DNA from 4 places in the Bacillus sp. GW823-FHT06B01 genome. Region 4 is predicted to be linked to each of the others. Evidence: riboswitches for the same ligand, from Rfam matches in the RefSeq annotation. Region 4 holds a riboswitch; each other region holds the start of a gene.
What was found. A riboswitch is a leader RNA that binds a small molecule or an ion and turns the genes downstream of it on or off. The one in region 4 is predicted to bind S-adenosylmethionine.
Positions count from the first base shown of each region.

Region 1 (7,501 bases), on a different contig from region 4:
CTTCCTAGAAAACAATGAATCTATGTTTTGCTGACGCAGAACAGTATTACATTACGCTGTCCCTTTAGCTCGTTCGTTAGGAAATGGCATATTTAATATAGACGCAATATACTGTTTTCCATGCATTCGAGCTAATGATTCTAATATTTGACGGACGCGTTTTGTAAGATGTCCTTGTCCCTTTATAGCTTCACAATATGCGTCATAGAAAGCGTATTTAGCCCAAAGGAAATCATCTTGTTGGAATAAAAAATGATTTTTGTACCATTCCCCAATTGTATGGTAACAATTGTTTTCAGGCATTACTGAGCTTTGAGAAAGAATACGATCAGATAAAGATGTAGTTAAATGAGAAATTGTGTTTTCTGTTTCAACCTGTAATGTTTTTTCTAACATTGTAATGATGTGACGAGTAGCCATATGTTAACTCTCCTTTGTGTAAATGGGTAATACCATTCTATATTTAAAAAATCCTTACTATATTATTATACAATATATGGAATGCATCCACCTTCTTTTTAAATTGCATTTACAAAATCTTTTTTATTTGTTTACAAAAATAAAGTAAGATACAGTATATAGGAAAAAATAATAAAGGAATGAACGCGTTGTATATAACAGTAGAAGAAGCTGCGGAGTATTTAAATTTACCAAAGTCGTATATTGAAGAGCTAATTCAGCAAAAGAAAATTCGTGCATTATTTGATGGAGAGCAATATTTATTAAATAAAGAACAATTCAATACACATTTAGAACAAATGGAGAAATATAAGCAATTAGTGGAAGATATATTGAACGAACCAATTCCAGAAGATATGGATGTTAAAGACGAAGATTAAACTATGGGAGATCCCGTATGAAGATATGCAGAAATGTATCTTCATACGGGATTTTTTTGTTTGAAGATATTAAAAGCCTAAGGAGCGTTTAGCATTTATTCGAATTTTGATAGGTAGTAGTCTACCATGTTAAAAGCATATTTTTTTCTAGCTAGGACAAACATAGAGAACGTAACCTGTACAGATACATATACTATCAGTGCAAAAGCTTATAAATTAATGGAAGGGGTTTTCTCGTGAGTTTATTTCATTGTGATTTTCTGAAAGATTTAATTGGATCTTTTGTAAGAGTAAACAGGGGTGGTCCAGAATCTCAAAAAGGGACAATAGTCGCAGTATGTTCGGATTACTTTGTATTAAAGAATGAAAAAGGAGAGCTCTATTACTATCAGATTCGTCATCTGAAAAGTGTTACAAAAAATGCGAAAGATTGTAAAGCAGATGATTGCGGATGGTTTGAATGTGAATGTGAAGATGACTTTGAAAAGCTACTTCAAAGCTTCAAATATCGCTGGGTGAAAATTAATCGTGGCGGTCCAGAGAAAGTTGAAGGTATTTTACAAGATGTTTCTTGTGAATTTGTTACATTAATTGTAAAAGAAGAAGTTATATTAGTTGCGGTATCCCATATTAAGAGTGTCACAGTAGAGTGTAAAGAGAGCGATGAGAGCGACGAGAGCGACGATAGTAAGGAAAGTAGCAATAATTCAGGTCGCGCTCGTGCACAAAGACAATCAAGTAGAGGAAGATAATAAGAAAGGGGATATAAATTTGGAGAGTGTATTATGCTGTGAGCAAATTAAATGTTTAGTCGGTGAGACTGTAAAAGTAAATCTCCGTGGACCAGAGAGTCGAGTGGGGGTACTTGTATCGTTAGGGAGAGATTATCTTACATTACAACTACCTCTTGGTGAATTAGTATATTACCAATTGAAACACGTGAAAAGTCTAGTTAAGAAAGTGAAAGAAAGTAAATGTGGCGATTGCTATGTTTCATGCTTCTGTTCTGATGATGATACTTTTGTCGATGTATTACGTGACTTGAAGTATAAGTGGGTAAAGATTAATCGCGGTGGCCCAGAGTGCGTGGAAGGTTTATTAAGTGAAGTGCATGAAGAATGTATTACACTAGTAAACTGTGATGAAGTCATTTATATCATTAACTATCATATTAAGAGTGTGAGTCAAGTAGTTAAATGTAAAAAGAATGAAGATGAATAATGTTTAATAAATAAGAGGGGCATTATGAGGGAAAGAGAAGAAAAATTTCTTATTTCGATAGTATGAAAAGGAATTACTTACTATTAAAACAGAACTTTGCCCTGATTATTTTTTTAGAAATGAAAGACAGGAAAGAAGAAATCCATAGGAAGGAGGATACAGATGAATGAGTTAAACAAAAGTATTGGAGAAAATATATATGTTAAATTAATCGGTGAAAAAAGATTTAAAGGTGTATTAATAGACGTAGGAAATGATATTGTTGTTCTTTACAATGGACAAGACTACGTATATATATCTTTATACCATGTACAATATTATAAATTTTTAAGACCACATGATGAAGAAATATCAAAACCAGATGTTGATTCTGTAATTAAGAGGGAATCACCTTCCATTTCTTTGAGAAAAGTATTAAGTACTTCTAAAGGGATTTTTACAGAAGTTTATGTAGCAGGAAATGCTCCAATACATGGTTATGTTACAAGTGTAATGAACGATTATATTGTTTTTTATAGTCCAGTTTATAAAACAGTATATATATCTTTAAAGCATTTGAAATGGTTAATTCCGTATAAAGAAAATCAAGTCCCGTATGCCCTCAATAAAAATGAACTCCCCGTGAATCCATTAAATATTACGTTAGCTAGAACATTTGAAGAACAGCTAATTAAAATGTCCGGCAAAATCATGGTGTTCGATTTAGGTGAGGAATCTAATAAAATCGGAAAGATGGCAAAGATTGATGAAGGGCATATTGAAATATTAAAAGCACGTGATGCAAAAATGTATGTGAATATTCAACATGTGAAATCTGTCCATTGTCCGTAGACTAGTTGAAAGGGCTGGCTTTTTCTTTTATATGCAGAAGAAAAGGTCGAGCCTATTTATTTAGTTTGATTTGGATGTGAGGGGAAAAATGAATTGAATATAAATGTATTAGCCAGATCTATGAAGAGCTAATCTTGTGCAAAATTATAAAAAATATATACGAGCCATTTTTTCATATATTCAATTTATTTTTTGGAGGGAGAACTGTTCAACTACTATATTAAAGGGGTTTTGTTGGTGGAACAGTTTTCAAATTCGTTATCGATTACATTGCTTGGTAGTGCTGGTGGAGCAGCAAAAGCAGTTTTAGCAATTTTAAATCAAGCGATAGTAAATGAAAAAGACCCGATTTATGAAGCGATAAAGAATGTTACATTTCATTTGGTTGATATAAAACAAAAAGATAGGACTTATTATGATGAGTTGTTTCCAAATTTGAAAGATCAATTGTTTTTATATGAAATCGACCTTCAAGATGTAGTGAAATTCAAGCAACATTTGAAAGAAAAAAGTACGGGTGTTGTTATTGATGTTTCGGGTGCAGATACGATCAGAGTCTTAAGCTGTTGTAATGAACTTGGAATTTTTTATATTAATTCAGCTTTGGAAAATGAGGCAGTAGATCAGGACGATAGTTTAATCGGCTTTCAGCTTACGGAAAGATATACGAGGTTTGAGAAGGAGAAAGAGAAATTTACAAATACAAAAGCAATTATAGGCTCAGGTATGAATCCAGGTGTTGTTCAATGGATGGTCGTTGAACTTATGAAGGAACGTCCACAGGAAAAGCCAAGAGCATGCTATATAGTAGAACATGATACGTCATTTTTGAATGGTACAGCACTGATAAAGCCTCATACACTTTATGCTTCATGGGCAGTAGAGCGATTTCTAGATGAAGCAATATGGAGTTATCCGATGTATATGAGTCATCATCGTCCCCTTTATTTTTATGAAGATGTATATGCTTCAGAGTATAAAGTAAAGTTAGGAGAGAAAGAGTTTTATGGTTGTTTAATGCCACATGAGGAAGTTTTAATTTTAGGAAAAAACTTTAACATGGAAGTGGGTTTTCTCTACCGAATTAATGAGTATACGACCAATGTAATTAGACAGAACTTAGATCGAGTAGAAGATTTATGGAATTGGAATCGTAAAGTATTTAATCCAGCGGAAGAAGAAATCGCCGGGGAGGATCTGGTTGGTGTGCTACTCGTTTATGAAAATAGCGAGACGTATATGTACAATGTAATGAATAGTAGCCAAGTTTTTCATAAATATAAAACGAATGCAACTTACTTTCAAGTAGGGTGCGGGATTTATGCAGGCTTGTGCAGTTTGCTTTTAGACCACTTTGGACAAGGTGCTTACTATGTCGAGGAATTATTATTAAATACAGAAAGTAAGTACGGCGACTATCTAAATTTATATATGAATAATTTTATAATAGGACATAATAATTTTTCGGATGGTCTGCTACATGATAGGGTAAGGTGGATATAAGTTATAGCGAAAAGGAAGGGGAGGTCTCCTTCCTTTTCGTATGATAAGGTTGTATATTGCCCTGAAAGCAATTTCATACTTAGAATTTAAGGAGGTAACACGTAGAGTTTTTGTATGGATCATGAGGAATATTTATATGAACAAATTTAAAAGCTTGATACAGGAAATCCTTTTATATGTTGTACAACTAATGGAAAGTTATGCAGCGCAATATAGAGTGAGATTTCATTTGCAAGTAGATGGAAATCTACCTGTTATAAATAATGATGATAAAAAATTAAAACAAGTGTTATTAAAAATGGAATGGAATCAATGCCAGAAGGTGGAGATATTCATATTCGTGCATATCAAAAAACTGAAAGGCATTTGTGTATTCCTGTTGAAGATCAAGGCTTTGGTATAGAGAAGGAAAAGCTAGAGAAGATTGGAAATGCTTTTTACACAACAAAGGAGAATGGTACGGGACTTGGGTTAATGATTACATATAAAATTATTGAGGAACATCAAGGAAGTATCGCGATTCAAAGTAGCATGGGAATAGGGACGAAAGTAGAATTTTTTTACCGACAGCATAATGTGCTAGAGAAAAATATTTTTCAGAAAAGTGTTCTTGTTGTGTAAATATAAACATTTTATAAAATGTTTCAAGAAGGGTTTTTTTTATAAAATACTTCGTTTATAATGGAGGAAAATATCGACATGAGATTTGTTATTCATGTAACGGTTCGGTAGTGTTAGAGAAAGAAGGGGTGCACGCGCATCCTTTTTTCTATGCAGATATTATGAAAGAGGTGGTATGATGGAATTAACATTAAATTCGACTGTATGTTTACACACGATTCAATTTCGAAAAGAGCAAAAGAATTATATTGTAAAAGATACAATTACAGGAGAAAAATATGAAATGCCGCCACTTTGGATTGATGCATTGGCAATGATGCGTGACGGTTTTTTATTGGGGGAAATTGAGGAGAAATTAAAAGAAGAGTATCCAGAAGAAGAAATAAATATGTTAGCATTTACGAGGCAACTGTTAGAGCTAGAGCTTGTCGGAATGGTAGATGGGGAAGAAATAGCTTGTACAAAGAAGAAAGAGAAAGATTATTTAGCTTGGTTACGTCCTCGTGTTGAGCAATTCTTTCTTAGTTTAAATAAAAAAAATAGAAGCAAAGGTCAATGATGATCTTTGCTTTTTTGTATAGTTTGTTTAAAAAATTACAGCGAATGCTCTTGCAAAAGCACCGTCGCTATCTTTAATTTTTAAAGGTGCCGCTGAGAAAAAGAAACGTTTCGTGTGAATGGCATCTAAGTTTGTTAAGTTTTCAATTAAATAAATATTATTCCCAAGTAGTATGTGATGAATTGGTGATGTTTCTGTCGTTACTTCATCAGGAGAAATGAAATCTAGGCCGACCGATTTTACTTTTAATTGAACTAATTCCTCAGCTAATTCTTCAGAAAGATAAAAAGCTTCTTGCTCATACGCCTCTGTATTCCATTTAGTAGATAGATTGGAATGGAAAATAACAATATCTCCTTCTTTTATGTCAGCGTTGTGTAATACTTCTTTAGGTAGTTTTCGTTCTTGTACATGAGTTACATCAATAAGAACAGCTTCGCCTACAAATTGATCTAGGGGTAATTGATCAATAGTCGTTGCGCCTGAAATGAAATGAGCAGGAGCATCACAATGCGTGCCAACATGAACGACAGAATGAAAGTCTGTAACTTGATAGCCTGTCTCTTCAACGCTTGTAATGGCTCCTAAATTGATTTTTGGTGTTCCAGGGAATTGGGACATATTGTTTTCAAATGTTTGTGATAGGTCAATTACTTTCATTTTAAATACCTCCAATATATGTTTTGAAATAAAAAAACTCACCTTTCATAATCAAGAAAGATGAGTTTTGTACACAATAGTTACGTTTTATCTTTCAAAATGCAATGCATTTTGCAGGAATTAGCACCTATTCAGTTTGTATAAACTGAGGTTGCTGGGCGTCAAAGGGCCGGTCCCTCTGCCTCTCTTGATAAAGACATATTAAGTTTTCATTTCTGAATATTCACTACCTTTAAATTGTAATTCATTTCCTTTTTTCGTGCAATACAAAATAGGTATTCACCCAAATAAAGTTGCTCGCATATTGTAGCTTATGTAAATAGAATGCTGCGAAGGAGTGAGTGCAGTGACAGGGAATGTATTGAATTATTACGCTGGTGGAAATACAGCTAGAGGATTTCATAATTTATACGATGAGAATTTAAAAGGGCTAAACAGGTTATTTATTTTAAAGGGTGGTCCTGGGACCGGGAAATCTTCTTTAATCAAAGCAATAGGTCGCGAGTGGGTTGAAAAAGGATATGATATTGAATTTTTACACTGCTCTTCTGATAATAAATCGGTTGATGGTGTAATTATCCCGAAGTTAAAAGTAGGAATTGTTGATGGAACATCACCGCATGTTATTGAGCCGAAAATGCCAGGAGTTGTGGAAGAGTATATTAATTTAGGGGTTGCTTGGGACTCAGATAAATTAAGAAAGCAGAAGGTGGAAATTGAACGATTTGTTTCAGAAGCAAGCAAGGCTTTTCAAACTGCTTACGCTTGTTTTAACGAGGCACTAGTTATACATGACGAGTGGGAGAAAATATATATTAATAATATTGATTTTAATAAAGCAAATGAACTAACCGATCAGCTGATTCAGAAGTTATTTACAGATAAAGGCGGGAAACAATCGCTTGTGAAACATCGGTTTTTAGGGGCAGCTACACCGAAAGGAGCAGTTGATTTTGTTCCTAATTTAACAGAGGGATTACCACATCGTTATTTTATAAAAGGACGCCCAGGATCTGGGAAATCAACAATGCTTAAAAAATTAGCTAAGGCAGCAGAAGAAAAAGGATTTGAAGTTGAAGTATATCATTGTGGATTTGATCCAAATAGTCTTGATATGGTTATCGTAAGAGAATTAGGGTTTGCAATTTTTGATAGCACCGCACCACATGAATATTTTCCGAGCCGCGAAGGTGATGAAATTATAGATATGTATGCCTTGATTGTGACACCAGGGACAGATGAGAAGTATGCGACAGAAATTCGTGAC
Region 1 is NZ_JBXAHR010000007.1:72,675-80,175, forward strand. It holds gene AC1Q8N_RS25070 (hypothetical protein) at 52-420, opposite strand; gene AC1Q8N_RS25075 (helix-turn-helix domain-containing protein) at 600-839, shown strand; gene AC1Q8N_RS25080 (hypothetical protein) at 1,076-1,591, shown strand; gene AC1Q8N_RS25085 (hypothetical protein) at 1,611-2,060, shown strand; gene AC1Q8N_RS25090 (LSm family protein) at 2,223-2,891, shown strand; gene AC1Q8N_RS25095 (S-adenosylmethionine decarboxylase related protein) at 3,129-4,394, shown strand; partial or broken gene AC1Q8N_RS25100 (ATP-binding protein) at 4,552-5,015, shown strand; gene AC1Q8N_RS25105 (hypothetical protein) at 5,194-5,574, shown strand; gene AC1Q8N_RS25110 (cyclase family protein) at 5,602-6,234, opposite strand; SAM riboswitch class I at 6,319-6,431, opposite strand; gene AC1Q8N_RS25115 (PRK06851 family protein) at 6,581-7,501, shown strand, end outside.
Region 1: linked by a shared signal. The riboswitch ahead of AC1Q8N_RS25110 (cyclase family protein) and the one ahead of metK (methionine adenosyltransferase) in region 4 are both predicted to bind S-adenosylmethionine.

Region 2 (7,501 bases), on a different contig from region 4:
ACACCACGATGCACGTTAGAATTATACTCTTTATAGTAACGTTCTAACGTTTCAATGACTTGAATTGGTTTTTGAGAAGTTGCTGCACTATCGAAATATACAAGTTGTTTGCCGTTCACTTTTTGATCAAGAATTGGAAACTGTTTGCGTATTTCATGAATATTCATTAGCGAACTTTCCTTTCAATTACCTCAACAAGCTGTGCTTTTACTCCTTCAATTGGAAGCTCATTTACTACAGGTGCTAAGAATCCATGGATGACTAAACGTTCTGCTTCGCGTTTTGGAATACCACGGCTCATCAAGTAGTATAATTGGTACGGATCTACGCGGCCTACTGAAGCTGCGTGACCTGCCATTACATCATCTTCGTCGATTAAAAGAATTGGGTTTGCATCACCGCGAGCTTTTTCATCTAACATAAGAACGCGAGAAGATTGTTGTGCATTTGATTTAGATGCACCGTGTTCAATCTTACCAATTCCGTTAAAGATAGATGTTGCACTATCTTTTTGTACACCGTGTTTTAAAATCCAACCTTCAGAGTGTTTACCGAAGTGAACAACTTTAGTTGTAAAGTTTTGTGTTTGGTTACCACGACCAATTGTTACTGTTTTCGTATCAGCATATGATCCGTCGCCCATTAAATTCGTAACGTTCTCTGAAATTGTGTTTCCGTCATTCATAAGGCCTAGAGCCCAATCAATGCGGCCGTCGCGTCCAACAATTCCGCGGCGGTTAACGTAAGTTGTTACGTCTTTTGCTAATAGATCAACCGCACCAAATTTAACTTGTGCGCCTTGTTCCACGATTACTTCTGCTACGATATTTGCAATACCTTTAGCATTTTCATTTGCAACGTAGTTTTCTACATAAGTTGCAGTACTGTTCGCATCAGCTACGAATAATACGTGGTTATATACGTTAGCTTCTTCGCCGTCTACTAAGAATACAGCTTGAAGTGGAGTTTCAAGAACAACGTTTTTCGGAACATATACAAATGCACCGCCGTTGATTAATGCAGCATGAAGTGCAGTTAAACGATGCTCGTCTACCTTCACGCCGTCTTTCATTAAATACTTTTGTAATAGTTCAGCATGCTCTGTTGCAGCTGTTACGATGTCTGTAAAAATAACACCTTTTTCTTTTGCTTCGTCTGCTAAAGAAACGAATGCAGTTGTACCAGTACGTTGTACTAATACGCTGTTATTTTCATCGATTAAGTTTTTCACTGCTTCTGGAAGCTCTGTTAAAGAACTTACAGGCTCTTGCTTAGCAGCGTCGCCTTTTCCGATAAAGTCCCATTTTTCAATTTTCGTTTTATCAGGCGTTGGCATTGGAAGTTCAGTTGCTTGTGCAAGAGCTTGTAAGCGGAACTCAGTCAACCAAGCAGCTTCGTTTACTTCGCTTGCGCGTTGACGGATTGTTTCTTGATCGAAAGGTAATGTACCGATTGTCATGTTTATGCTCCTCTCTTACGCTTCTTGCTCTGTTGTTTCGTCTTCAATACCTAATTCTTTTTTAATCCAGTCATAACCTTCAGCTTCTAGACGTTGTGCAAGCTCAGGACCACCAGATTTAACGATACGACCGTTCATCATAACGTGAACGAAGTCTGGAGTGATGTAGTTTAATAAACGTTGGTAATGCGTAATCATTAGGCAACCGAACTCTTCGCCGCGCATTTGGTTAATACCTTTAGATACAACTTTTAATGCATCGATATCAAGACCTGAGTCGATTTCATCTAAGATTGCGATTTTTGGCTCAATCATCATTAATTGAAGGATTTCGTTACGCTTTTTCTCTCCACCAGAGAAACCTTCGTTTAAGTAACGTTGTGCCATTTCTGGATCCATTTCTAGGAATTCCATGTTTTTATCTAATGTACGGATAAATTTCATAAGAGAAATTTCATCGCCCTCTTCACGACGTGCATTAATTGCAGAACGTAAGAAGTCAGCGTTTGTTACTCCGCTAATTTCACTTGGATATTGCATTGCTAGAAATAGACCTGCTTGTGCGCGCTCGTCTACTTCCATTTCTAATACATCTTCACCGTCGATGATGATGCTACCTTCTGTTACTTCATACTTTGGGTGACCCATAATCGCAGAAGATAAAGTTGATTTACCTGTTCCGTTAGGTCCCATAATTGCGTGGATTTCTCCACCTTTTACTTCAAGGTTTACACCTTTTAAAATTTCTTTGCCATCAATTGATACGTGTAAGTCTTTAACCGTTAATGTAGAACCAGCCATCTCAATACCTCCATTAATCCTATATATACATTTTAAAAATTCCTAAAACGTTCATATTCTCATTTTATTCTCATTCTAATCTTATATCAAATAAAATGATATCGCAAACGACGAAAAAAAGTAACAATTTTTTCACAAATGTATATAAGTATTTCCCTTGCATCCTTATATAATACACCTTTCTTCTTATTTATATAAAGAAAAAAGGACTGTAAATTTCCCAGTCCTTTCCTTGTGTTTATTCACTTACCGGAAGTACAGCACCTTTATATTCTTTATTAATAAAGTCTTGAATTTCTTTTGAATGCAATACTTCTACTAATTCTTTAATTTCTTTTTTCTTCTCGTTACCTTTACGAACTGCAATAATATTTGCATACGGAGAGTCTGATCCTTCAATCGCAATTGCATCCTTTGCTGGATTTAATTTCGCATCAATTGCATAGTTTGAATTAATGAATAAAGCATCACCTTCATTATTTTCATACAGCTTTGGTGACAATCCAGGCTCTACATCTGTTTTAAACTTTAAGTTTTTCGGATTTTCTACAACATCTTTTACTGTCGCTTTAACAACATCTACACCGTCTTTTAATTTAATAACGCCGCCTTTTTGTAACAATGCGAGCATACGGCCACGCTCCGCTACGTTATTACTCATAATAACTGTTCCGCCATCTGGCAATTCTTTTAAACTTTTATATTTCTTAGAATAAATGCCCATTGGCTCTAAATGGATTTTTCCTGCGTTTACAATTTTATATCCCTTTTCTTGAATTTCTTTATCTAAGTAAGGAATGTGTTGGAAGTAGTTCGCATCAATTTCCTTATCCGCTAACGCTTTATTCGGCAAAACATAATCCTGGAACTTTTTAATCTCTAATTTAATGCCCTTTTTCTCTAGTATCGGCTGTGCCTTTTCTAAAATAACAGCGTGCGGCACGTTAGAAGCTCCCACAACAAGCTTATTCTCTTCTTTCCCTCCGCAAGCAGCTAATGTAAATACAGACAGTGCTGTAACAACTGACAGTAGAATCTTTTTCATATGATGTCCCCTTCTCCCCTATAGTTATGTAGTTATAAAAAAGGGCCGGCATACACCAGCCCTTTTCAGCAATTATTCTTTTACAGGAACAACCGCTCCTTTATATTCTTTATTAATAAAGTCTTCAATTTCTTTAGAATGCAATACTTCTACAAGCTCTTTAATCGCTTTTTTATCTTTATCACCTTTGCGAACCACTAATACGTTTGCGTACGGAGAATCATCGCCTTCAATTGCAATTGCATCTTTTTCTGGATTTAATTTCGCATCAATTGCATAGTTCGAGTTAATTAAAACAGCGTCGCCTTCTTTATTGTTATACACTTGTGGTAATAAACCAGGCTCAATATCCGTTTTAAACTTTAAGTTTTTCGGATTATCTGCAATATCTTTTGGAGTTGCACTAACTGGATCTACTCCGTCTTTAATTTTTAAAATGCCTTCTTTTTGTAAAATTGCTAAACCACGTCCATGGTCAGTAACGGAATTACTCATAATAATTGTCGCCCCGTCCGGAAGTTCTTTTAAGCTCTTATATTTTTGAGAGTATACACCAATTGGCTCTAAATGAATTTTCCCTGCTATTTCAAAATCATATTTTTTATCTTTAATTTCTTTTTCTAAATATGGAATGTGCTGGAAGTAGTTTGCATCTAAATCCTTATCCGCTAACGATTTATTTGGTAATACGTAGTCTTGGAATTTTTTAATTTCTAATTCAATTCCTTTTTTCTCTAATAAAGGTTTAGCCTTTTCTAAAATTTCAGCGTGCGGTACGTTAGAAGCCCCCACAACTAGTTTTGTTTCATCTTTATCTTTCCCGCCACAAGCAGCTAACCCAAAAATTGAAGTTGAAATAAGTGCTGTAAGTAATAATTTTTTCATTTGAAACATCCTCCCGTTTTTTATTATCGTTTATCTATTCGAGTCGTTAAACTATCACCAATCCACTGAATGAAAAATACAACTAGTAATACACAAATTGTCGCAACGATTGTTACATCGTTATTTCCTCGCTGGAATCCTTCTAAATAAGCAAGTGTTCCAAGGCCACCAGCACCAACAACTCCCGCCATCGCTGTATAGCCTACTAAAGCAATTGTCGTAACAGTAATACCAGATACTAATGCTGGTAACGATTCTGGAATTAACACTTTCAAAATAATTGTGCTTGTTTTTGCTCCCATTGCTTTCGAAGCTTCAATTACACCTTTATCAATTTCACGAAGCGCAATTTCAACCATTCTCGCGTAAAATGGTGCCGCTCCAATAATTAAAGCTGGAAGTGCTGCACTCGCTCCAAGAATTGTTCCAAGCAGAATCTTTGTGAATGGGATTAATAAAATGATTAAAATGATGAACGGTATCGAGCGGAAAATGTTTACGAACGCTCCAATCCCCGTGTTAACCGCTTTGTTTTCCCATAAATTATCTTTCGCTGTCATAAAGAGTAACAATCCTAAAATTAGTCCTAATACAAATGTGGCAAGAGCTGCGATTGCCGTCATATATAACGTTTCACCAGTTGCTTCTAACATTTGATTCCAATCAACATTTGCGATTAACTTATCCATGTGCAATCACCTCCAGCTCTACTTGATCTTGATGTATTCCCTCTATTGCTTGCTGAATCGCTGTTTCCTCACCATTTAAATGAACAACTAAACTACCGTAAGAGCCGTTATTTGTTTGGGCGATGTTTCCTTGCAAAATGCTAACTTCTATATCACTGCGTTGCATTAATCTTTGAAGTACTGGTCTTTCTACAGCTTCACCGATAAACTGCAAACGAACTACTTTACCATCTGGATACTTTTCAATTAAACTTTCAATCGTTTCATTTGTATCTTCAGAATCCGTTAACTGCTGTACAAATCGCTTTGTAATGTCTTTCTGCGGATTGCGGAATACATCAAGTACTGGACCCGTTTCTACAATCTTCCCTTTCTCCATTACCGCCACTCGATTACAAATCTTTCGAATCACGTGCATCTCGTGTGTAATGAGTACAATTGTTAAACCGAGACGCTTATTAATATCTAATAATAAATCTAAAATTTGATCTGTCGTTTCTGGATCAAGAGCTGACGTTGCTTCATCACATAAAAGCACTTGCGGGTTGTTAGCTAACGCTCTTGCAATCCCAACACGTTGCTTTTGTCCTCCGCTTAACTGAGATGGATACGCGTCCCCTCTTCCTTCTAATCCAACAAGATGAATTAACTCGTCGACGCGTTTTCTTCTCTTCGCCTTATCGACACCTGCAATTTCAAGTGGGAACTCGATATTTTCGCGTACAGTTCGTGACCAAAGTAAATTGAAGTGCTGAAAAATCATTCCAATTTCTTGCCTTGCCTTACGAAGTTCACTCCCTGTAATTGCTGAAATCACACGATTTGCAATTGTAATTTGGCCAGAAGTTGGTTTCTCTAACTGATTGAATAATCTGATTAAAGAACTTTTCCCAGCGCCACTATATCCGATAACACCAAATATTTCACCTTTGTCTATTTTTAAATTGGCATTATCTACAGCAGTGACATCACCGCTTTTTGCTTTATATATTTTCTTTACATTTTCTAACAAGATCATGATGTTCACCCCTTTTTTTGTTTAAAAAGCGTAAGCGGCTCGTTTAGAACAAGAGGACGCCCGAATCCCTGACGTAGAGGCGCTTTTTGCCTCATAGGAAGGGATGAAACGACCGACTGTTCTAGCCGCTGAAGCTAGATTTTTGGTCGACTCCGCAATTTTTTATGTTTAATGCGTGTAGTCCACCGTTATCACTACTTTTATTATTTGAATGTCCTCCACATTCAAACAATAAAAAAACCTTTCCGCTTTAGAGAAGCAGAAAGGTTTATATGCGTATATAACAACATTATCCCTCTCTCTCATCTCTCAAAGCATTTGCTTTGCAGGAATTGGCACCATTTCAACATAAGTTGACGGTTGCCGGGCTTCACAGGGCACAGTCCCTCCACCTCTCTTGATAAGAGAAATCAGATTACATTTTCGTCTGATTTGTAATTTATGAAATTGTCTATATTTTATGAATTGAATTGTATCAATATCCATACGCCATGTCAACAGAAATTTTCGTAAAAAAAGAAACTTCAGACTTTTAAGCACCCACTGACATCGGTTTACATATATGAAACATCGATTCGACTAATAGCATCGTTCGATACGTTCCTGAATATTGTACACGTCCATCGTTCATTAATGTTTGCAATCGTACATTTCCGTTCACCAATTGTTTTACATCTTCCTCATCTACACAAACGATTTGCTCCGTTCCTCTTTCCTCATGTAGCAGCTCTATATAATCTCTTGAAATTTGTAACGAACAACTTTCATCTCCAAAGCGGAAATTAACAGTTTTTTCTCCTTGTCTTAAAAGCGGCTCTAAATGATATTGACCATTAGCGTAATTTACAAATGATTGCAGCAAAGAATATAATTTCACCCTAAATCACATCCTTCATATCACTTTCTATTACACATACCATTCCCTCTCACTAAAGAGCAATCCTGTTACTTTCGCTCGACAAATACTGTAACCACCCTGCATCTCGACATATTTCCCGAGAAATATGTCGAGGCGGCAAAAACTTTGCCGCCTACTTTAATTCCGTATATAAATATTCAACCGAATGAAATGCATATATCTTCTTCATGAGTGTCCCATTTTCAAAAACAAGTAAACACGGTACACTTTCGATTCCATACTCTTTCGCTAAATGCGGAGCATAATTTAAATCTAACATTCCAATTTTCAAGTCTTCAATTGTCATCTCAACAACTGTTAACATCTTTTTTGCTAATTGGCATGTTCCACACATTGGAGTATATACATATAACACTGTTTTTTCTTCGTTCTCTATTAGGGCTGTAGCTTCGGCTCCTGTCCAATCAATCACTTCTATCATTCCTTACCGTAAATATTCTGTATAAACGTCAATGTCAGCTCCCCATAATACATTTGCTAAGTGTGAAGATGGCGCAGTTGCCACTTCTCGGTACGAGCGATCAATGTAAATATGCTCTGCTTGCGGAAATTCTTTTCGAAATTGCTTCCTTAACTTTTCTCCAGCATCATCAGCATCCACTAGTACATACACTTCCTTATCAAAAAACTGATCAATGAGCTCATCCATTTTCGATAAACCAATTGTACCATTTGTACAAACAAT
Region 2 is NZ_JBXAHR010000004.1:494,734-502,234, reverse strand. It holds gene sufS (cysteine desulfurase SufS) at 1-167, opposite strand, end outside; gene sufD (Fe-S cluster assembly protein SufD) at 167-1,459, opposite strand; gene sufC (Fe-S cluster assembly ATPase SufC) at 1,475-2,260, opposite strand; gene metQ (methionine ABC transporter substrate-binding lipoprotein MetQ) at 2,499-3,305, opposite strand; gene metQ (methionine ABC transporter substrate-binding lipoprotein MetQ) at 3,378-4,190, opposite strand; gene AC1Q8N_RS21025 (methionine ABC transporter permease) at 4,214-4,879, opposite strand; gene AC1Q8N_RS21020 (methionine ABC transporter ATP-binding protein) at 4,872-5,897, opposite strand; SAM riboswitch class I at 6,197-6,304, opposite strand; gene AC1Q8N_RS21015 (hypothetical protein) at 6,430-6,774, opposite strand; gene AC1Q8N_RS21010 (thioredoxin family protein) at 6,929-7,237, opposite strand; gene AC1Q8N_RS21005 (toprim domain-containing protein) at 7,241-7,501, opposite strand, start outside.
Region 2: linked by a shared signal. The riboswitch ahead of AC1Q8N_RS21020 (methionine ABC transporter ATP-binding protein) and the one ahead of metK (methionine adenosyltransferase) in region 4 are both predicted to bind S-adenosylmethionine.

Region 3 (7,501 bases), on a different contig from region 4:
TATTTTGAGGAGATAACAACTCGTTTATTTTTTCAATATATATTTTTCCTAATAAGAAACGCGTGTGAACATTGTTCCGCGCGTTTTTTGTCTATCTAAAAGCGTGCTGCAATGAATAGAAGATTGGGGTTATGAGTTTTAGAGGAAATAAGGGAGGAATTCAAATGTATTTACACGGCACAAGCCGAATCAATGGGCAAGGACACTTAGAAATTGGAGGGTGCGATACGACGCAGCTAGCAAAACAATACGGAACACCACTTTATGTATACGATGAAGAGTCTATTCGAGGAAAGTGCCGCGCGTTTCATCGTGCGTTTAAAGAAAGTGGTTTCTCTTATCAAGTAGCATATGCAAGCAAGGCGTTCTTGTGCATGGAGATGTGCCGAGTGGCTCGTGAAGAGAATATGTCATTAGATGTTGTTTCTGGAGGAGAATTATATACTGCGCTGCAAGCAGGATTTCCGGCATCACGCATTCATTTTCACGGCAATAATAAAACAGAAGAAGAAATTGTGATGGCTCTTCAGGCGAATATTGGTTGTTTTGTCGTAGATAATTTCTTAGAATTAGAAATTTTGCATGATTTAGCAGTGCAACATGGGAAATTTGTGAACATATTAATTCGTGTAACGCCCGGAGTAGAGGCGCACACACATGAATATATTACAACAGGCCAAGATGATTCGAAATTTGGATTTGGCGTGTCAAATGGTCAAGCGATGCAAGTAATTGAGATTGCTTTACAAAAATCAAATTATAATGTGTTAGGAATTCATTCACATATCGGATCACAAATATTTGAAACGGCCGGCTTTGTGCGAGCGATTGAAGTTCTTCGTCAATTTTTAGAAGAAGTGAGAGAGCGAACAAACTATGTAGTAAAAGTGCTAAATGTAGGCGGAGGATTCGGAATACGCTACACAGAGTCAGATACACCATTAACTCTTGAGACATATGTGCGAGCTGTAACAAGTGCTGTGAGGGAACAATTTACAGTATGTAATTATCCCCTGCCAGAAATATGGGTTGAACCAGGCCGTAGTATTGTAGGGGATGCTGGAACGACAATTTATACAGTCGGATCTGTGAAAGACATTCCTGGTATTCGGAAATATGTATCAGTGGATGGTGGGATGACTGATAATTTAAGACCTGCTTTATATAACGCTCGTTATGAAGCGATGTTAGCGAATCGAGGGAATGATGAGAATGAGGAACTTGTCTCGATTGCTGGGAAGTGCTGTGAGAGTGGAGATATGTTAATTTGGGATATCACTCTACCGAAAGTTGCTTCAGCCGATTTATTAGCAATTTCTTGTACAGGGGCATATGGATACTCGATGGCGAATAATTATAATCGGATTCGTAGACCAGCTGTCGTCTTCGCGAAAGGCGGCACATCACAAATTGTTGTAGAGCGTGAAACATATGAAAATATTATTGGGAACGATCGCATACGTATTAAAGAACTTGTGTGAATGGGAAAAAGGAGTTGTTCGGATGGGCAATTCCTTTTTTATAAAATAAAATAATTAAAATATATCGGAAAACTAGGATTGAAAAAAATCAGAATTGTGATAAAATACAAATACAAAGCTTATCAAGAGAAGCGGAGGGAACTGGCCCGAAGAAGCTCGGCAACCTGCTTATAGAAAGCAAGGTGCTAAATCCAGCAAAATGGAATCCATTTTGAAAGATAAGGTAAAATATATTACCGAACAGTCTTTTCGAAATGGGAAAGATTTTTTTTATGAATAAAAAGGGGGGCTGTTCGCGTGAGCGTACGGGAACATTTTGAGGAAGTATCTGAGAAAATTCAAGCGATGCTTGCTGATATGAAATATGGTTCAATTACAATTGTTGTGCAAGATGGGAAAGTCATTCAATTAGAGAAAAGTGAAAAGGTACGTTTAAAGTAAAAAGCGCTGACTAGAAAAACTAGAGGCGGTTTTAACCTATTATATTAGGTTAAAACCGTCTTTTTGCTTTTACAGGGGGAAAGAACATGTTGACGTATGAAACGTGGGAAGAAAATAATGTTTCATTTTCAGAAGAAGATGAAACGAAAGGCGCGCTATCTGTATTAAGTTGGGCTTATAAAGAATATAAAAATGAAATTGTATACGCATGTAGCTTCGGAGTGGAAGGGATGGTATTGCTGCATCTTATAAACCAAGTAAATCCATCTGCTAAAGTTGTATTTTTAGATACGAATGTTCATTTTCAAGAAACGTATGAATTAATTCAAAAAGTGCGTAAACGATTTCCTTCATTAAATATTATAGAAAAACAGCCGGAACTTACGCTTGATGAACAAGCGAAGTTGCATGGTGAGAAATTATGGGAAAGTAATCCGAATCTTTGTTGTAAAATTAGAAAAATTTTACCGTTAGAAAAATCATTGGCAGCGGAAAAAGCGTGGATATCGGGCTTAAGGAGGGAACAATCAGAAACACGTAAGCATACAAAGTTTATAAATCAAGATCATCGCTTTCAATCTATTAAAGTTTGTCCACTCATTCATTGGACGTGGAAAGAAGTGTGGCGATATGTATACAAACATAGCTTACCGTATAACCCGCTGCATGATGTTGGATATCCAAGTATTGGGTGTGAGAAGTGTACGTTACCTGTAGGTGAGGGTGGCGATTCGAGAGATGGTAGGTGGTCTGGGAAAGTGAAAACAGAATGTGGTCTTCATTACCAATAAGATGAATTTGAAAATAAAGCTAAGAGAGGAAATAGAAAATGAGTACAAGAAACGAATTAATAAATCGTATAGACGAGACTTACGACGTATCACAAATCGAAAAAGAAATTGAACTAGACAACATTGCGTTAAGTGATTTAGAGCTATTAGCGACAGGGGGATATAGCCCACTTACTGGTTTTTTAGGAAAGAAAGATTATGATTCGGTCGTAGAAACGCTTCGCTTAGCAAACGGGAGCATATGGAGTATACCGATTACATTACCAGTAACAGAAGAAGTAGCAGAGAGTTTAAAAGCTGGAGAGGAAGTAAAACTTGTTAATGCTGAAAATGTATATGGTGTCATTCAAATAGAAGATATTTTTGTGCCTGACAAGGAAAAAGAAGCGTTACTTGTGTATAAAACGACGGATGAGGTTCATCCAGGAGTGAAAAAATTATATGAACGACCGAACGTTTATGTCGGGGGAGCTATTATTCTTACAAAACGCTTTGAAAATAATCCGTTTCCTTCTTATCATTTAGATCCAATTGAAACGAGAGAAGCATTTAAAAAACGTGGTTGGAAAACAGTGGTTGGATTTCAAACGAGAAATCCGGTACATCGTGCCCATGAATACATTCAAAAATCTGCCCTTGAAATTGTAGATGGTCTCTTTTTAAATCCACTCGTTGGGGAAACGAAGTCGGACGATATTCCTGCTGATGTAAGGATGGAAAGCTATGAAGTATTACTTCAAAACTATTATCCGAAAGATCGTGTCTTTTTAGGTGTATTTCCTGCAGCAATGCGTTACGCAGGACCGAGGGAAGCGATATTCCATGCAATAGTCAGAAAGAATTTTGGATGCACCCACTTTATCGTAGGGCGTGATCATGCAGGAGTAGGAGATTATTACGGGACTTATGAAGCACAAGAAATTTTTACAAACTTTACAGTGGAAGAATTAGGGATTACACCATTATTTTTTGAACATAGTTTTTACTGCACGAAGTGTGAAGCGATGGCTTCGACGAAAACATGCCCACACGGAAAAGAGGATCATGTCATTTTATCAGGTACGAAAGTAAGAGAACTATTAAGAAACGGTGAGGTTCCGCCGAGTACATTTAGTCGTAAAGAAGTAGTGGAAGTGCTAATTAAAGGTTTGAAAAAAGAAGTAGTAACAGAATAGGGAGAGAATGACATGGATACGAATATTACTTGGCATACAGCATCTGTTTCAAAAGATGAGAGAAGAGTAAGAAATGGGCATCATAGTTTTGTAGTTTGGTTTACTGGTCTATCAGCTTCAGGTAAATCTACGGTGGCGAACGCGGTTGCTCGTAAACTATTTGAAAAGAATATTGGAAACTATGTATTAGATGGAGATAATGTACGCCACGGTTTAAATAAAGACTTAGGTTTTTCTGAAAGTGATCGTATGGAAAATATAAGACGGATTGGTGAAGTGGCGAAGCTATTTGTAGATCAAGGTACTGTTGTTCTTACAGCGTTTATTTCACCGTTTCGAGTAGACCGAAAACAAGTTAGAGATCTATTAGCAGCAGATGAGTTTATAGAAGTGTTTGTAAAATGTCCAATTGAAGAGTGTGAAAAACGTGATCCAAAAGGATTATACAAAAAGGCAAGACAGGGTGATATTAAAGAGTTTACTGGTGTTGATTCACCGTATGAGGAGCCAGAGAAAGTAGAGTTAATTGTAGAAACGCACAAGTATTCTATTGAAGAATGTGCAGAACAAATCGTGAAGTACTTACAAGAGCGTAGTTTTATATAGGGGGATAAAAAATGAGTTATGAAAAAGTATGGGCTAACAATGAAAAATTAAATCAGACTGAGAAAAATAAATTGAAAAAAGATGGACTGGAAATCTTTAATGATATTCCTTACTATGCAGAAAATGGCTTCGAATCTATTCCGAAAGAAGAGTGGGACGCATTCAAATGGGCAGGGTTATATTTACAAAGACCGAAAGAAGCTGGATATTTTATGATGCGTGTAAATATACCTTCAGGGATTATTACGAATGCACAGGCAGAAGTGCTTGCTTCTATCGCTGAGGATTATGGGCGTGACGTAATAGATATTACGACAAGACAGGCGATTCAGTTTCATTGGTTAGAAATTCATCAAATTCCAGATATTTTCAAAAGATTAGCAAGAGTTGGGTTATCTTCAGCGGGGGCGTGTGGTGATATAACGCGTAATATTACAGGGAATCCACTTGCTGGTATTGATGCAAATGAACTGTTTGATACAACGGGTATTGTGAAAGAGGTATATGATTATTTCCAACATAATGAAGAGTTTTCTAACTTACCGCGTAAATTTAAAATGTCTATTAGTTCTAACATTTATAATTCAGCAAACGCAGAGATTAACTGTGTTGCATTTACACCTGCAACGAAAGAGATAGATGGTGAGAAAAAAGTTGGTTTTCATATAAAAGTAGGCGGTGGATTATCAGCCCGTCCATATTTAGCTGATGAATTAGATGTATTCGTTTTACCAGAAGAAGTGAAGGCGGTAGCAATTGCGATTGCTACGATATTCCGTGATTTTGGATACCGTGAAAAACGTCATTTAGCCCGTTTGAAATTTCTAGTTGCAGACTGGGGAGCAGAGAAATTTAAAGAGAAACTAATAGAGTATATAGGACCATTGCAAAGTAAAGGAGAAAGTGCTCTCAAAGGATGGAATGCGGGATACTTTTATGGTGTTCAAGATCAAAAACAAGATGGACTAAAATATGTAGGTTTTAATGTGCCGGTAGGACGTCTACATGCAGAAGAAATGTTTGAGATTGCAAGAATTGCTAAGCAGTATGGAAATGGACAGATTCGTACATGTAATTCGCAAAATTTCATTATTCCGAATGTTCCGCCAGAAAATGTAACAGGTTTACTAAATGAGCCGTTATTTAAAGCCATATCAGCAAGTCCTAAATCATTTATTGGTCATGCGGTTTCCTGTACCGGTATTGAGTATTGCAATCTTGCTTTAGTAGAAACGAAAGAAAGATTACGCAAAATCGCAGAGTACTTAGATACACAAATTGCGCTCGATGTTCCAGTTCGTATTCATATGGTAGGATGCCCGAATTCATGTGGGCAACGTCAAATTGCTGACATTGGATTGCAAGGGGTGAAAATGAAAACGAAGGAAAAAGGAATTGTTGAAGCATTTGAAATATACGTAGGTGGAACGCTGTTAGATGGCGGTGCTTATAACCAAAAGTTAAAAGGGAAAATAGATGGTGAGGATCTACCTGATGTACTTGCATCATTTATAAGCTATTTCAAAGAGAATAAATTACCAGTTGAAACGTTTTATGATTTTGTCGGCCGTGTTGGTGTAGAGACATTACAAATAGCGTTAAATAACGTGCTAGAAGAAGTAATAGCGTCTTAGGAGGGACAATATGGATTTATATCGATTTGAAGCTGTGTTAGTAAATAGTATTGTTCCGATTGTTGTTGTTGCTCAAAGTGAAGAACAGGCATTTAAGCTCGCGGAGATAGAGCTTGAAAAGCATTTTTTACCGTTACCAGAAGTAAAGGAGATTTCTCTATTTGAAAAAAAGAAGATTCGAAAAGGTGCAGCATTTGTTATTCATGAGTAGGAAAAAGGTAATACGAAATAATGAAAACTTCCATTCGTATATAAGGATGGAAGTTTCACTTTAATAGTAGAAATGAGGAGAGATGATGGGGAAGGTTTATATCGTTGGTGCAGGTCCTGGTGATCCAGATTTAATTACTGTGAAAGGGTTGAAATGTATTGAGAAGGCAGATGTTATTTTATACGACCGTCTCGTGAATAAAGAGTTACTTTCCCATGCAAAGCCTGAAGCGGATTTAATTTATTGCGGAAAACTACCAAATTATCACACGATGAAGCAAGAGACGATTAACACGTTTCTTATTAAATATGCGAAAAAAGGAAAAGTTGTAACGAGGCTTAAGGGCGGCGATCCATTTGTATTTGGTAGAGGAGGAGAAGAAGCTGAAGCGTTAGCAAAGCAAGGTGTACCATTTGAAATCGTTCCTGGTATTTCAGCTGGGATAGCTGCTCCTGCTTATGCTGGCATCCCAGTGACACATCGTGATGCAAGTGCAAGTTTTGCTATTGTGACAGGGCATAGGAAAGAAGGTGCTGAAGAAGAAGTGAAGTGGGAAAATTTAGCGAAAGGTGTAGAGACTTTAGCTGTATATATGGGGGTTAGCAATTTACCCTACATATGTGAACAACTGATGAAGCATGGAAAAGACAAAAGTACACCTGCTGCTATTATTGAACGGGGAACGACATCAATGCAGCGCACAGTTGTAGGGACGTTAGGAACAATTGTGGATGTTGCAAAAAAAGAACAAATTCAAAATCCGAGCATGATTGTAATTGGAGAAGTGGTCCGTTTTCGAGAAAAAATCCATTGGTTTGAGAAACAGACAGAAAGTACCTATCAAGTAAGTGGAGTGTTATAAAATGAAAGCCGTCTTATATATATGCCATGGAAGTCGTTTGAAAGCAGCTAAAGAAGAAGCGGTTGCATTTATTACGTCATGCATGAACCGTGTAGAGGCAAGTATTCAAGAAGTTTGTTTTTTAGAGTTAGCGAGCCCAACGATTAATGAAGGGTTCCGTACATGTGTGAAGCGTGGTGCTACAGAGATTATTGTTATTCCAGTTTTTTTATTAGCGGCAGGTCATGTGAAAAAAGATATACCGTTTGAATTGGAAAAGTTAAATAATCAATTTTCGAATGTTAAAGTGACCTACGGTAA
Region 3 is NZ_JBXAHR010000003.1:627,774-635,274, forward strand. It holds gene lysA (diaminopimelate decarboxylase) at 165-1,481, shown strand; SAM riboswitch class I at 1,598-1,706, shown strand; gene AC1Q8N_RS16470 (YezD family protein) at 1,779-1,922, shown strand; gene AC1Q8N_RS16475 (phosphoadenylyl-sulfate reductase) at 2,009-2,713, shown strand; gene sat (sulfate adenylyltransferase) at 2,752-3,888, shown strand; gene cysC (adenylyl-sulfate kinase) at 3,901-4,494, shown strand; gene AC1Q8N_RS16490 (nitrite/sulfite reductase) at 4,506-6,128, shown strand; gene AC1Q8N_RS16495 (DUF3906 family protein) at 6,139-6,339, shown strand; gene cobA (uroporphyrinogen-III C-methyltransferase) at 6,425-7,201, shown strand; gene AC1Q8N_RS16505 (sirohydrochlorin chelatase) at 7,203-7,501, shown strand, end outside.
Region 3: linked by a shared signal. The riboswitch ahead of AC1Q8N_RS16470 (YezD family protein) and the one ahead of metK (methionine adenosyltransferase) in region 4 are both predicted to bind S-adenosylmethionine.

Region 4 (7,501 bases):
GGATGAAGATTAACATATGTACGTTACTGTAACAGAAGCAGCATATAAAAAGATTATGGATACGATTCCAAATGAAGCGAAATATATAAAGTTATTTTACGATAATGAAGGTTGCGGTTGTGTAATGAGCGGAATTATCGATTTAGTAGCTGTAGCAGAAAAAGATGAGCGCGATGTGGATATCGAATCTAGCGCAATGAATTTTATCGCAGATCGCACAAAGCTTGTATTTATGGATGATAAGTTAACAGTTGATTGGCATGAAGTTGGAGGAACTTTTCAGCTGAAGAGCCCAAGCCAATTTTATAATCCAAATATGAAGTTACACGTTCGAGTGTAAGAAAGAAAAGATGGTCCAAAATATTTTTGGACCATCTTTTTTTATTGTCTAAGTCGCTATATTTAAAAAATCGCTGATATATTTTCATGTACTAAACAAAGAAAACCTCTCCATACAATACAAAGGTTTTTTCACATAATGAAATGTACATATGATTGAATTTTCTGTATAATCTTATTTGCGGAGGGGATATGCATGAGAAGATGGGGGATTGAGTTATTAATTTTAGCAGTCGTTATTATTTGGGGGATTAATTTTACGATTGCTAAATATGGACTTTTAGAATTTACAGCAATTGAGTTTACTGCACTTCGGATGATATCGGCGGCACCGCTTATGTTACTCCTTACATTTTTTATTGAAAAGTCGGTTTATATGGAACGAAAGGATATACCTAGATTAATCATCGTTAGTGTTGTAGGTATTGTACTGTATCAAACGTTATTTATGGAAACTGTCAAATATACGTCCGCTACAAATGCCTCTTTACTCATTTCTATTTCACCTATTTTTACAACTGTATTTGCTATTTTTTTGAAACAAGAAAAGTTTTCTTCTCGAAAGCTCATCGGTTCTATAATTGCCTTTTGTGGTGCTGCATTAGTTTTAGTAGCAGGGCATTCGCTTGCTAGTTCTTTTTATGGTAACGGAATTGGACTTATTACATCAATATGCTGGGGGCTTTATCCTGTTTTAGCAGGTCCATTAATTAAAAAATATTCAGCACTACGTGTTACCGCATGGTCAGCATTAGTTGGCGCGATTCCGCTTTTATTGTTAAGTGGACCACATGTATTTATAATGCCATTTCACATTACACATGGAATGACACTATTCGCTTTACTATATTCCATTTTCTTTGTAACAGTATTTGGTTTAGTGATGTGGTATGTTGGTATTCAAAAAATTGGCGCGTCACATACGATGGTATATATGTATATAACGCCACTTGTAGCTGTTTTATTTGCAGCTATATGGGCAAATGAATATGTATCATTTCAACAAATAATCGGTGGAATTATTATTTTCTTCGGTCTATGGTTTGTGAAATCGGAGAAAGTGAAAATTCATTCTACTGCGGGGGAACCTATATCAAAATAGGAAAACAGATCACCTATGATCTGCTTTCCTATTTTTTTATTTTTGGTAAGAAGACGAGAAATAAGATAGCAGTAATAAGTGGAATTAAGTTTAAAAATGGAATACGGAAGAGTGTGATAAGAATAATACCTGGAAGAAGAACACCGAGGACAGCGTAGAAAATACTATGATTTTTCGTGTACCAATACAATGAAAGTCCAATAAGTGCAGGGATAATGAGGTGAATGAGAGCCATTAAAAAATAAATCATTAGACGCCCCCTTTATTTGTGTACTTATTACATCATATCCGTATGTTCATAGATTGATATCACTTTTTTCATAAATGGACGAAAAATGTTTGGAAAAACGTCACAAATTATGAGGATATGATGTTTGAAATCTTGTATAATATTATTTCCTGAAAACATTCAAACAACATAAACATAATGTTTATGTTGTTTTTAATTTGAGTGAAATGAATTTTAAGTAGTATGAACTCGAAAGAAATGAGTTATACAGCTTTTGTTGGATAGATAAAAATTACTGAAGAGGAGAACAGCATGATTAGTATGTCATTAAGATCATTTAAAATTCAATCGTATTATTTACTAGGTTTTCTTTTGCTAGGATGGATGTTAACACCGTTTTCAGCTCATTTTCTAGGTGCTGGAATTGGACTTATCGTAAGTATGTATTGTGTTTGGCTTTTAGGGAGACGAATTGAGAAGCTTGGAGATAGTATCGTAAAGAAAACGAAAGCACCGACGCTCGGTATGTTTAATCGTTTTGCAGCTGCCATTTTGGGCGCTGTTATTATGTACGAAATTGAGCACCACATGGTTATGTGGGCATTTGCAGTAGGGATTCTGGGTGGTTATTTCTTAATCGTTGTGAATTTAGGCTACTATAGTATGAAAGATGAGGAAGAATTAACAAAAGGCTAAAAAGATAAAAAGCCTCTTTTTAGATGGAATAGAGGATCCGGCGAGGGGGAGTTACAATAGGAAGCATAATTTTGCATAAAATACAGGTTTCGGCTTCCTATAAGCTAACATGAAATCACGTATTAGTATGACTCTTATGTTCTTTAAAAAAGGTGGATATAATACAACAAATTATTCCGGTAATTAGAATAATATATTTTATCGTTTCATTTGTATGCTCAAATAAATTAACGTTAAGCGTCACAAGTCCCCAAAACATTTGGATCGCTCCATAACTGAATAAAATTTTTCCTGTACGAGAAAAATTTTTCATAGCCCTCATCCTTTCCTGTATATGTAAATTGTATCATAAAAAACTCAAAACGAATGATTATAAAATGAATTTTCAGCAAAATTAGGATGTTGGTATGTAATTTTATGAACTAAGTCATAGATGGAGAGATAAGATATAGAAAGAAGCTTACGTTAAAAACGTAAGCTTCTTTTTTATGTAAGTGTGTATAACCGTTAAGCCGCATTGGGTTTTGTCGGTGAGTACACGGAACTTTACGGTTACACGACACTTATTCATATGAGTAAAAGGGGTATTCCAACAGAAAGTTTGTACTTAAGCGATTGGACCGCCTAAGTTAATAATATCTTCAGAAACGCTGTCGAACTTTTTGAAGTTCTCTTTGAATTCGCTCGCAAGCTCGATTGCTTTCTCTTTATAAGCAGCTTTATCAGCCCAAGTTTGTTCAGGCATTAACACTTCGTCAGGTACACCTGGTACGTGAAGTGGAACTTCAAGACCGAAGATGTCATGTTTAGCTGTTTCAGTTTTCGCAAGTTCGCCGCTTAATGCTGCTTGAATCATTGCACGAGTGTAACCTAAGTTCATACGTTTACCAATGCCGTATTCGCCACCAGTCCAGCCAGTGTTTACTAAGAATACTTTCGCATCGTGTTTCTCGATTTTTTCACCAAGCATTTCAGCATAGCGAGATGCATCAAGTGGTAAGAATGGTGAACCGAAGCAAGTTGAGAATGTTGCTTGCGGAGATGTAACGCCGCGCTCTGTTCCTGCTAGTTTACTAGTGTAGCCACTTAAGAAATGGTACATAGCTTGTTCTTTTGATAACTTACTGATTGGAGGCAATACGCCAGATGCATCAGCCGTTAAGAAAATGATTGTATTTGGGTGTCCAGCAACACTTGGCAGTACGATATTGTCAATCGCATGCATAGGGTATGCAGCACGAGTATTTTCTGTTAAAGTAGTATCGTTATAGTCTGCGATACGCGTTTGGTTATTAATGATAACGTTTTCTAAAACAGATCCAAATTTGATTGCATCGAAAATTTGTGGTTCTTTCTCGTGAGAAAGGTTTACACATTTTGCGTAGCAACCGCCTTCAATATTGAATACACCGTTATCAGACCAACCATGCTCATCATCACCGATTAATTTACGGTGTGGATCAGCAGATAATGTTGTTTTACCTGTTCCAGATAAACCGAAGAATAGTGCTACGTCGCCTTCTTCACCTACGTTTGCAGAGCAGTGCATAGAAAGAATATCTTGTTCAGGTAGTAAGAAGTTCATAATAGAGAAGATTGATTTTTTCATTTCTCCAGCGTATTCTGTACCACCAATTAGTACGATACGTTTTTCGAATGAAACCATAATGAATGCTTCAGAGTTTGTACCGTCAACAGCTGGATCAGCTTTGAAATTCGGTGCAGAAACAATTGTGAACTCTGATTCATGAGTTGTTAATTCTTCTTCAGTTGGACGAATGAATAATTGATGTACAAATAAATTGTGCCATGCATATTCGTTAATAACTTGAATTGGTAGGCGGTAATTGCGGTCAGCGCCTGCAAATCCATTGAAGATGAATAACTCTTCTTTTTCTTTTAAGTATTCTAAAACTTTAGTGTATAATTTATTAAAATGTTCTTCAGAAATCGGTTGATTCACTGCTCCCCAAGCAATTTTGTCAGCAACCGATGCTTCTTTCACAATAAATTTATCTTTAGGAGAACGTCCTGTATATTTTCCTGTTGAAGCAGAAACGGCACCAGTAGAAGTTAATTTCCCTTCATTTCGCATTAATACTTTTTCCACTAATTGCGGAACACTTAGTTGAATCTGTGCATTGCTTCCGTTCAATAATTCGTGTAAACCAATTTGGACATTCACAGTACTCATATTTATATACCATCCTTTTCATTTAATGAAATATTTCTCGTAATCCCCAACAATAGTATAACACAATTATATAAATAATGTATACTATTTATTTCTTTTTGTTTGTGTGAATGTATTATTTCCTTATTAATATTTCATTCCAGGCGTATTGAGAAAAACTTTCAGGAAAATGTGAATATTAATTGACAAATGAATATCATTTCTTTAGTATAGGTTGGGACGGATACTCTCTTATCCCGAGCTGGCGGAGGGACAGGCCCGATGAAGCCCAGCAACCTCACTTGTAGTGGTAAATACAGGTGAATAGGTGCTAAAACCTGTGCGAGGCTAACGGTCTCGAACGATAAGAGCAAAGGGCAAAAAGCAGTATGCAAGTAGCAAATTAAACCTTTCCTCTATGCAAAGTAGGAAAGGTTTTTCTGTATGCTTGTGTGGGAGAATAAATGTATGTCGCAGTTTGTGGCAAATTAAGGATGAGTTCCGTACAATATATACAATTACTGTAGGGAGGTTTACCACATGACAAAAAAACGTCATCTGTTCACATCTGAGTCTGTAACTGAAGGACATCCAGATAAAATTTGTGACCAAATTTCTGATTCAATTTTAGATGCGATCTTATCAAAGGACGCAAATGCACGTGTAGCTTGTGAAACAACTGTAACAACTGGTTTAGTATTGGTAGCGGGGGAAATTACGACTTCTACTTACGTAGATATTCCAAAAATCGTTCGTGAAACAATTCAAGGCATTGGTTACACACGCGCAAAATACGGATTCGATGCAGAAACTTGTGCAGTTTTAACATCTATCGATGAGCAATCTGCTGACATCGCTATGGGTGTTGACCAAGCGCTAGAAGCACGCGAAGGTCTAATGACTGACGCTGAGATTGAGGCAATTGGTGCGGGAGACCAAGGTTTAATGTTTGGCTTCGCATGTAATGAAACACAAGAATTAATGCCACTTCCAATCTCGCTTGCTCACAAATTAGCTCGCCGTTTAACTGAAGTACGTAAAGATGACACATTATCATACTTACGTCCGGATGGAAAAACGCAAGTTACAGTTGAGTATGATGAAAATGGTAAACCTGTACGTGTAGATACAATCGTAATTTCTACACAGCATCATCCAGATGTTACATGGGAAGAAATCGATCGCGATTTAAAAGAGCATGTAATTAAAGCTGTAGTTCCAGCAGAATTAATGGATGGAGAAACGAAATTCTTCATTAACCCAACTGGCCGCTTCGTAATTGGTGGACCACAAGGTGATGCTGGTTTAACAGGACGTAAAATCATCGTTGATACTTACGGTGGATACGCTCGCCACGGTGGCGGTGCATTCTCTGGTAAAGATGCAACGAAAGTTGACCGTTCTGCAGCATATGCAGCTCGTTATGTTGCGAAAAACATCGTAGCAGCTGGTCTTGCTGACAAAGCAGAAGTACAACTTGCATACGCAATTGGTGTAGCACAACCAGTATCAATTTCAGTTGATACATTCGGGACTGGTAAAGTATCTGAAGACGTACTAGTAGAACTAGTTCGTAACAACTTCGATCTTCGCCCAGCTGGTATTATTAAAATGCTAGACTTACGTCGCCCAATTTATAAACAAACAGCAGCTTACGGCCACTTCGGACGTACTGATGTAGACCTAACATGGGAACGTACAGACAAAGCTGCAGCTTTAAAAGAGCAAGCTGGTCTATAATATATGAAAAAAAGCTTTGCGCCGTGAGCGCAAAGCTTTTTTTATTTTGTTTTACTTACAATTTGAATGCATGAGTTACAATACACTTCGCCGTCTAGCTCAATATACTTTTTCATATTCGTCATGCCACTTGCCGGAAAAGGCATATGAATCCATGCCTTTTCATACGTTTGTATTTCTTTTTCACATGATTTGCAAAGGATTGGTTTCTTCTGGAACATATGTAATCAACCTTTCATGTGGCGTGCTTTACCTGCGCAAAAGGCACTGCTTAGTAAAAATAGTGTTGCGAATATAATGCTTACTAATGTAGCGTATGGAATTGCGCCTTTTAGAGAAAATCCGACAGTAATGGAAGCGATGAATAAGAGGATGAATGTTGTTGTTAGTTTTTTATAAAGTTCCATAGTAAGTAGACCTCCTTATTTAAAGGTAGAACGTTTAAAAATAAAATCTACTATCTAGGCAAGTGCAAGAGGAATTAATGTGCTAGTCAAATAGTAACGAATACCACCATCAGGCATAATTACATATAATTTTAAAAAGTTAATATCGAACCCGTAAGCGATACATTGAAAAAGGGATAATATAATTAGGAATGGTATAATGGGTACGGACCGTTTCATATTTTGAATCATGTAAAGCTCCTTTATATGGATAAACATACTTATATTGTATCATGTTGAATTCTTCGCTTCATACATAATTTTACAATAAAATGAAAGGAAAGATGAAAAATGAGTGTTAATGAACATAAAAAACAAGCACCAAAAGAAGTGCGTTGTAAGATTGTGACGATTTCCGATACACGTACAAAAGAGACAGATAAGAGCGGACAACTATTACATGAATTGTTAAAAGAGGCAGGGCATACAGTGACCTCTTATGAAATTGTAAAAGATGATAAAGAAAGTATTCAGCAAGCAGTGTTAGCTGGTTATCATAGAGAAGATGTTGATGTCGTGTTAACAAATGGCGGAACTGGTATTACGAAGCGTGATGTGACGATTGAAGCAGTATCAGCGTTATTACATAAAGAAATTGTCGGGTTTGGTGAGTTGTTCCGCATGATTAGCTATTTAGAAGATATCGGAAGCAGCGCAATGTTAAGTAGAGCGATTGGTGGTACAATTGGGCGCAAAGTAGTTTTCTCGATGCCAGGATCGAGCGGAGCAGTTCGCCTTGCGATGAATAAATTGATTTTACCGGAATTAGGTCATAT
Region 4 is NZ_JBXAHR010000002.1:111,228-118,728, forward strand. It holds gene AC1Q8N_RS07510 (iron-sulfur cluster biosynthesis family protein) at 17-340, shown strand; gene AC1Q8N_RS07515 (DMT family transporter) at 536-1,441, shown strand; gene AC1Q8N_RS07520 (hypothetical protein) at 1,470-1,691, opposite strand; gene AC1Q8N_RS07525 (ATP synthase subunit I) at 1,983-2,366, shown strand; gene AC1Q8N_RS07530 (hypothetical protein) at 2,482-2,679, opposite strand; gene pckA (phosphoenolpyruvate carboxykinase (ATP)) at 2,974-4,560, opposite strand; SAM riboswitch class I at 4,789-4,910, shown strand; gene metK (methionine adenosyltransferase) at 5,080-6,279, shown strand; gene AC1Q8N_RS07545 (hypothetical protein) at 6,321-6,500, opposite strand; gene AC1Q8N_RS07550 (hypothetical protein) at 6,507-6,686, opposite strand; gene AC1Q8N_RS07555 (hypothetical protein) at 6,741-6,917, opposite strand; gene AC1Q8N_RS07560 (MogA/MoaB family molybdenum cofactor biosynthesis protein) at 7,017-7,501, shown strand, end outside.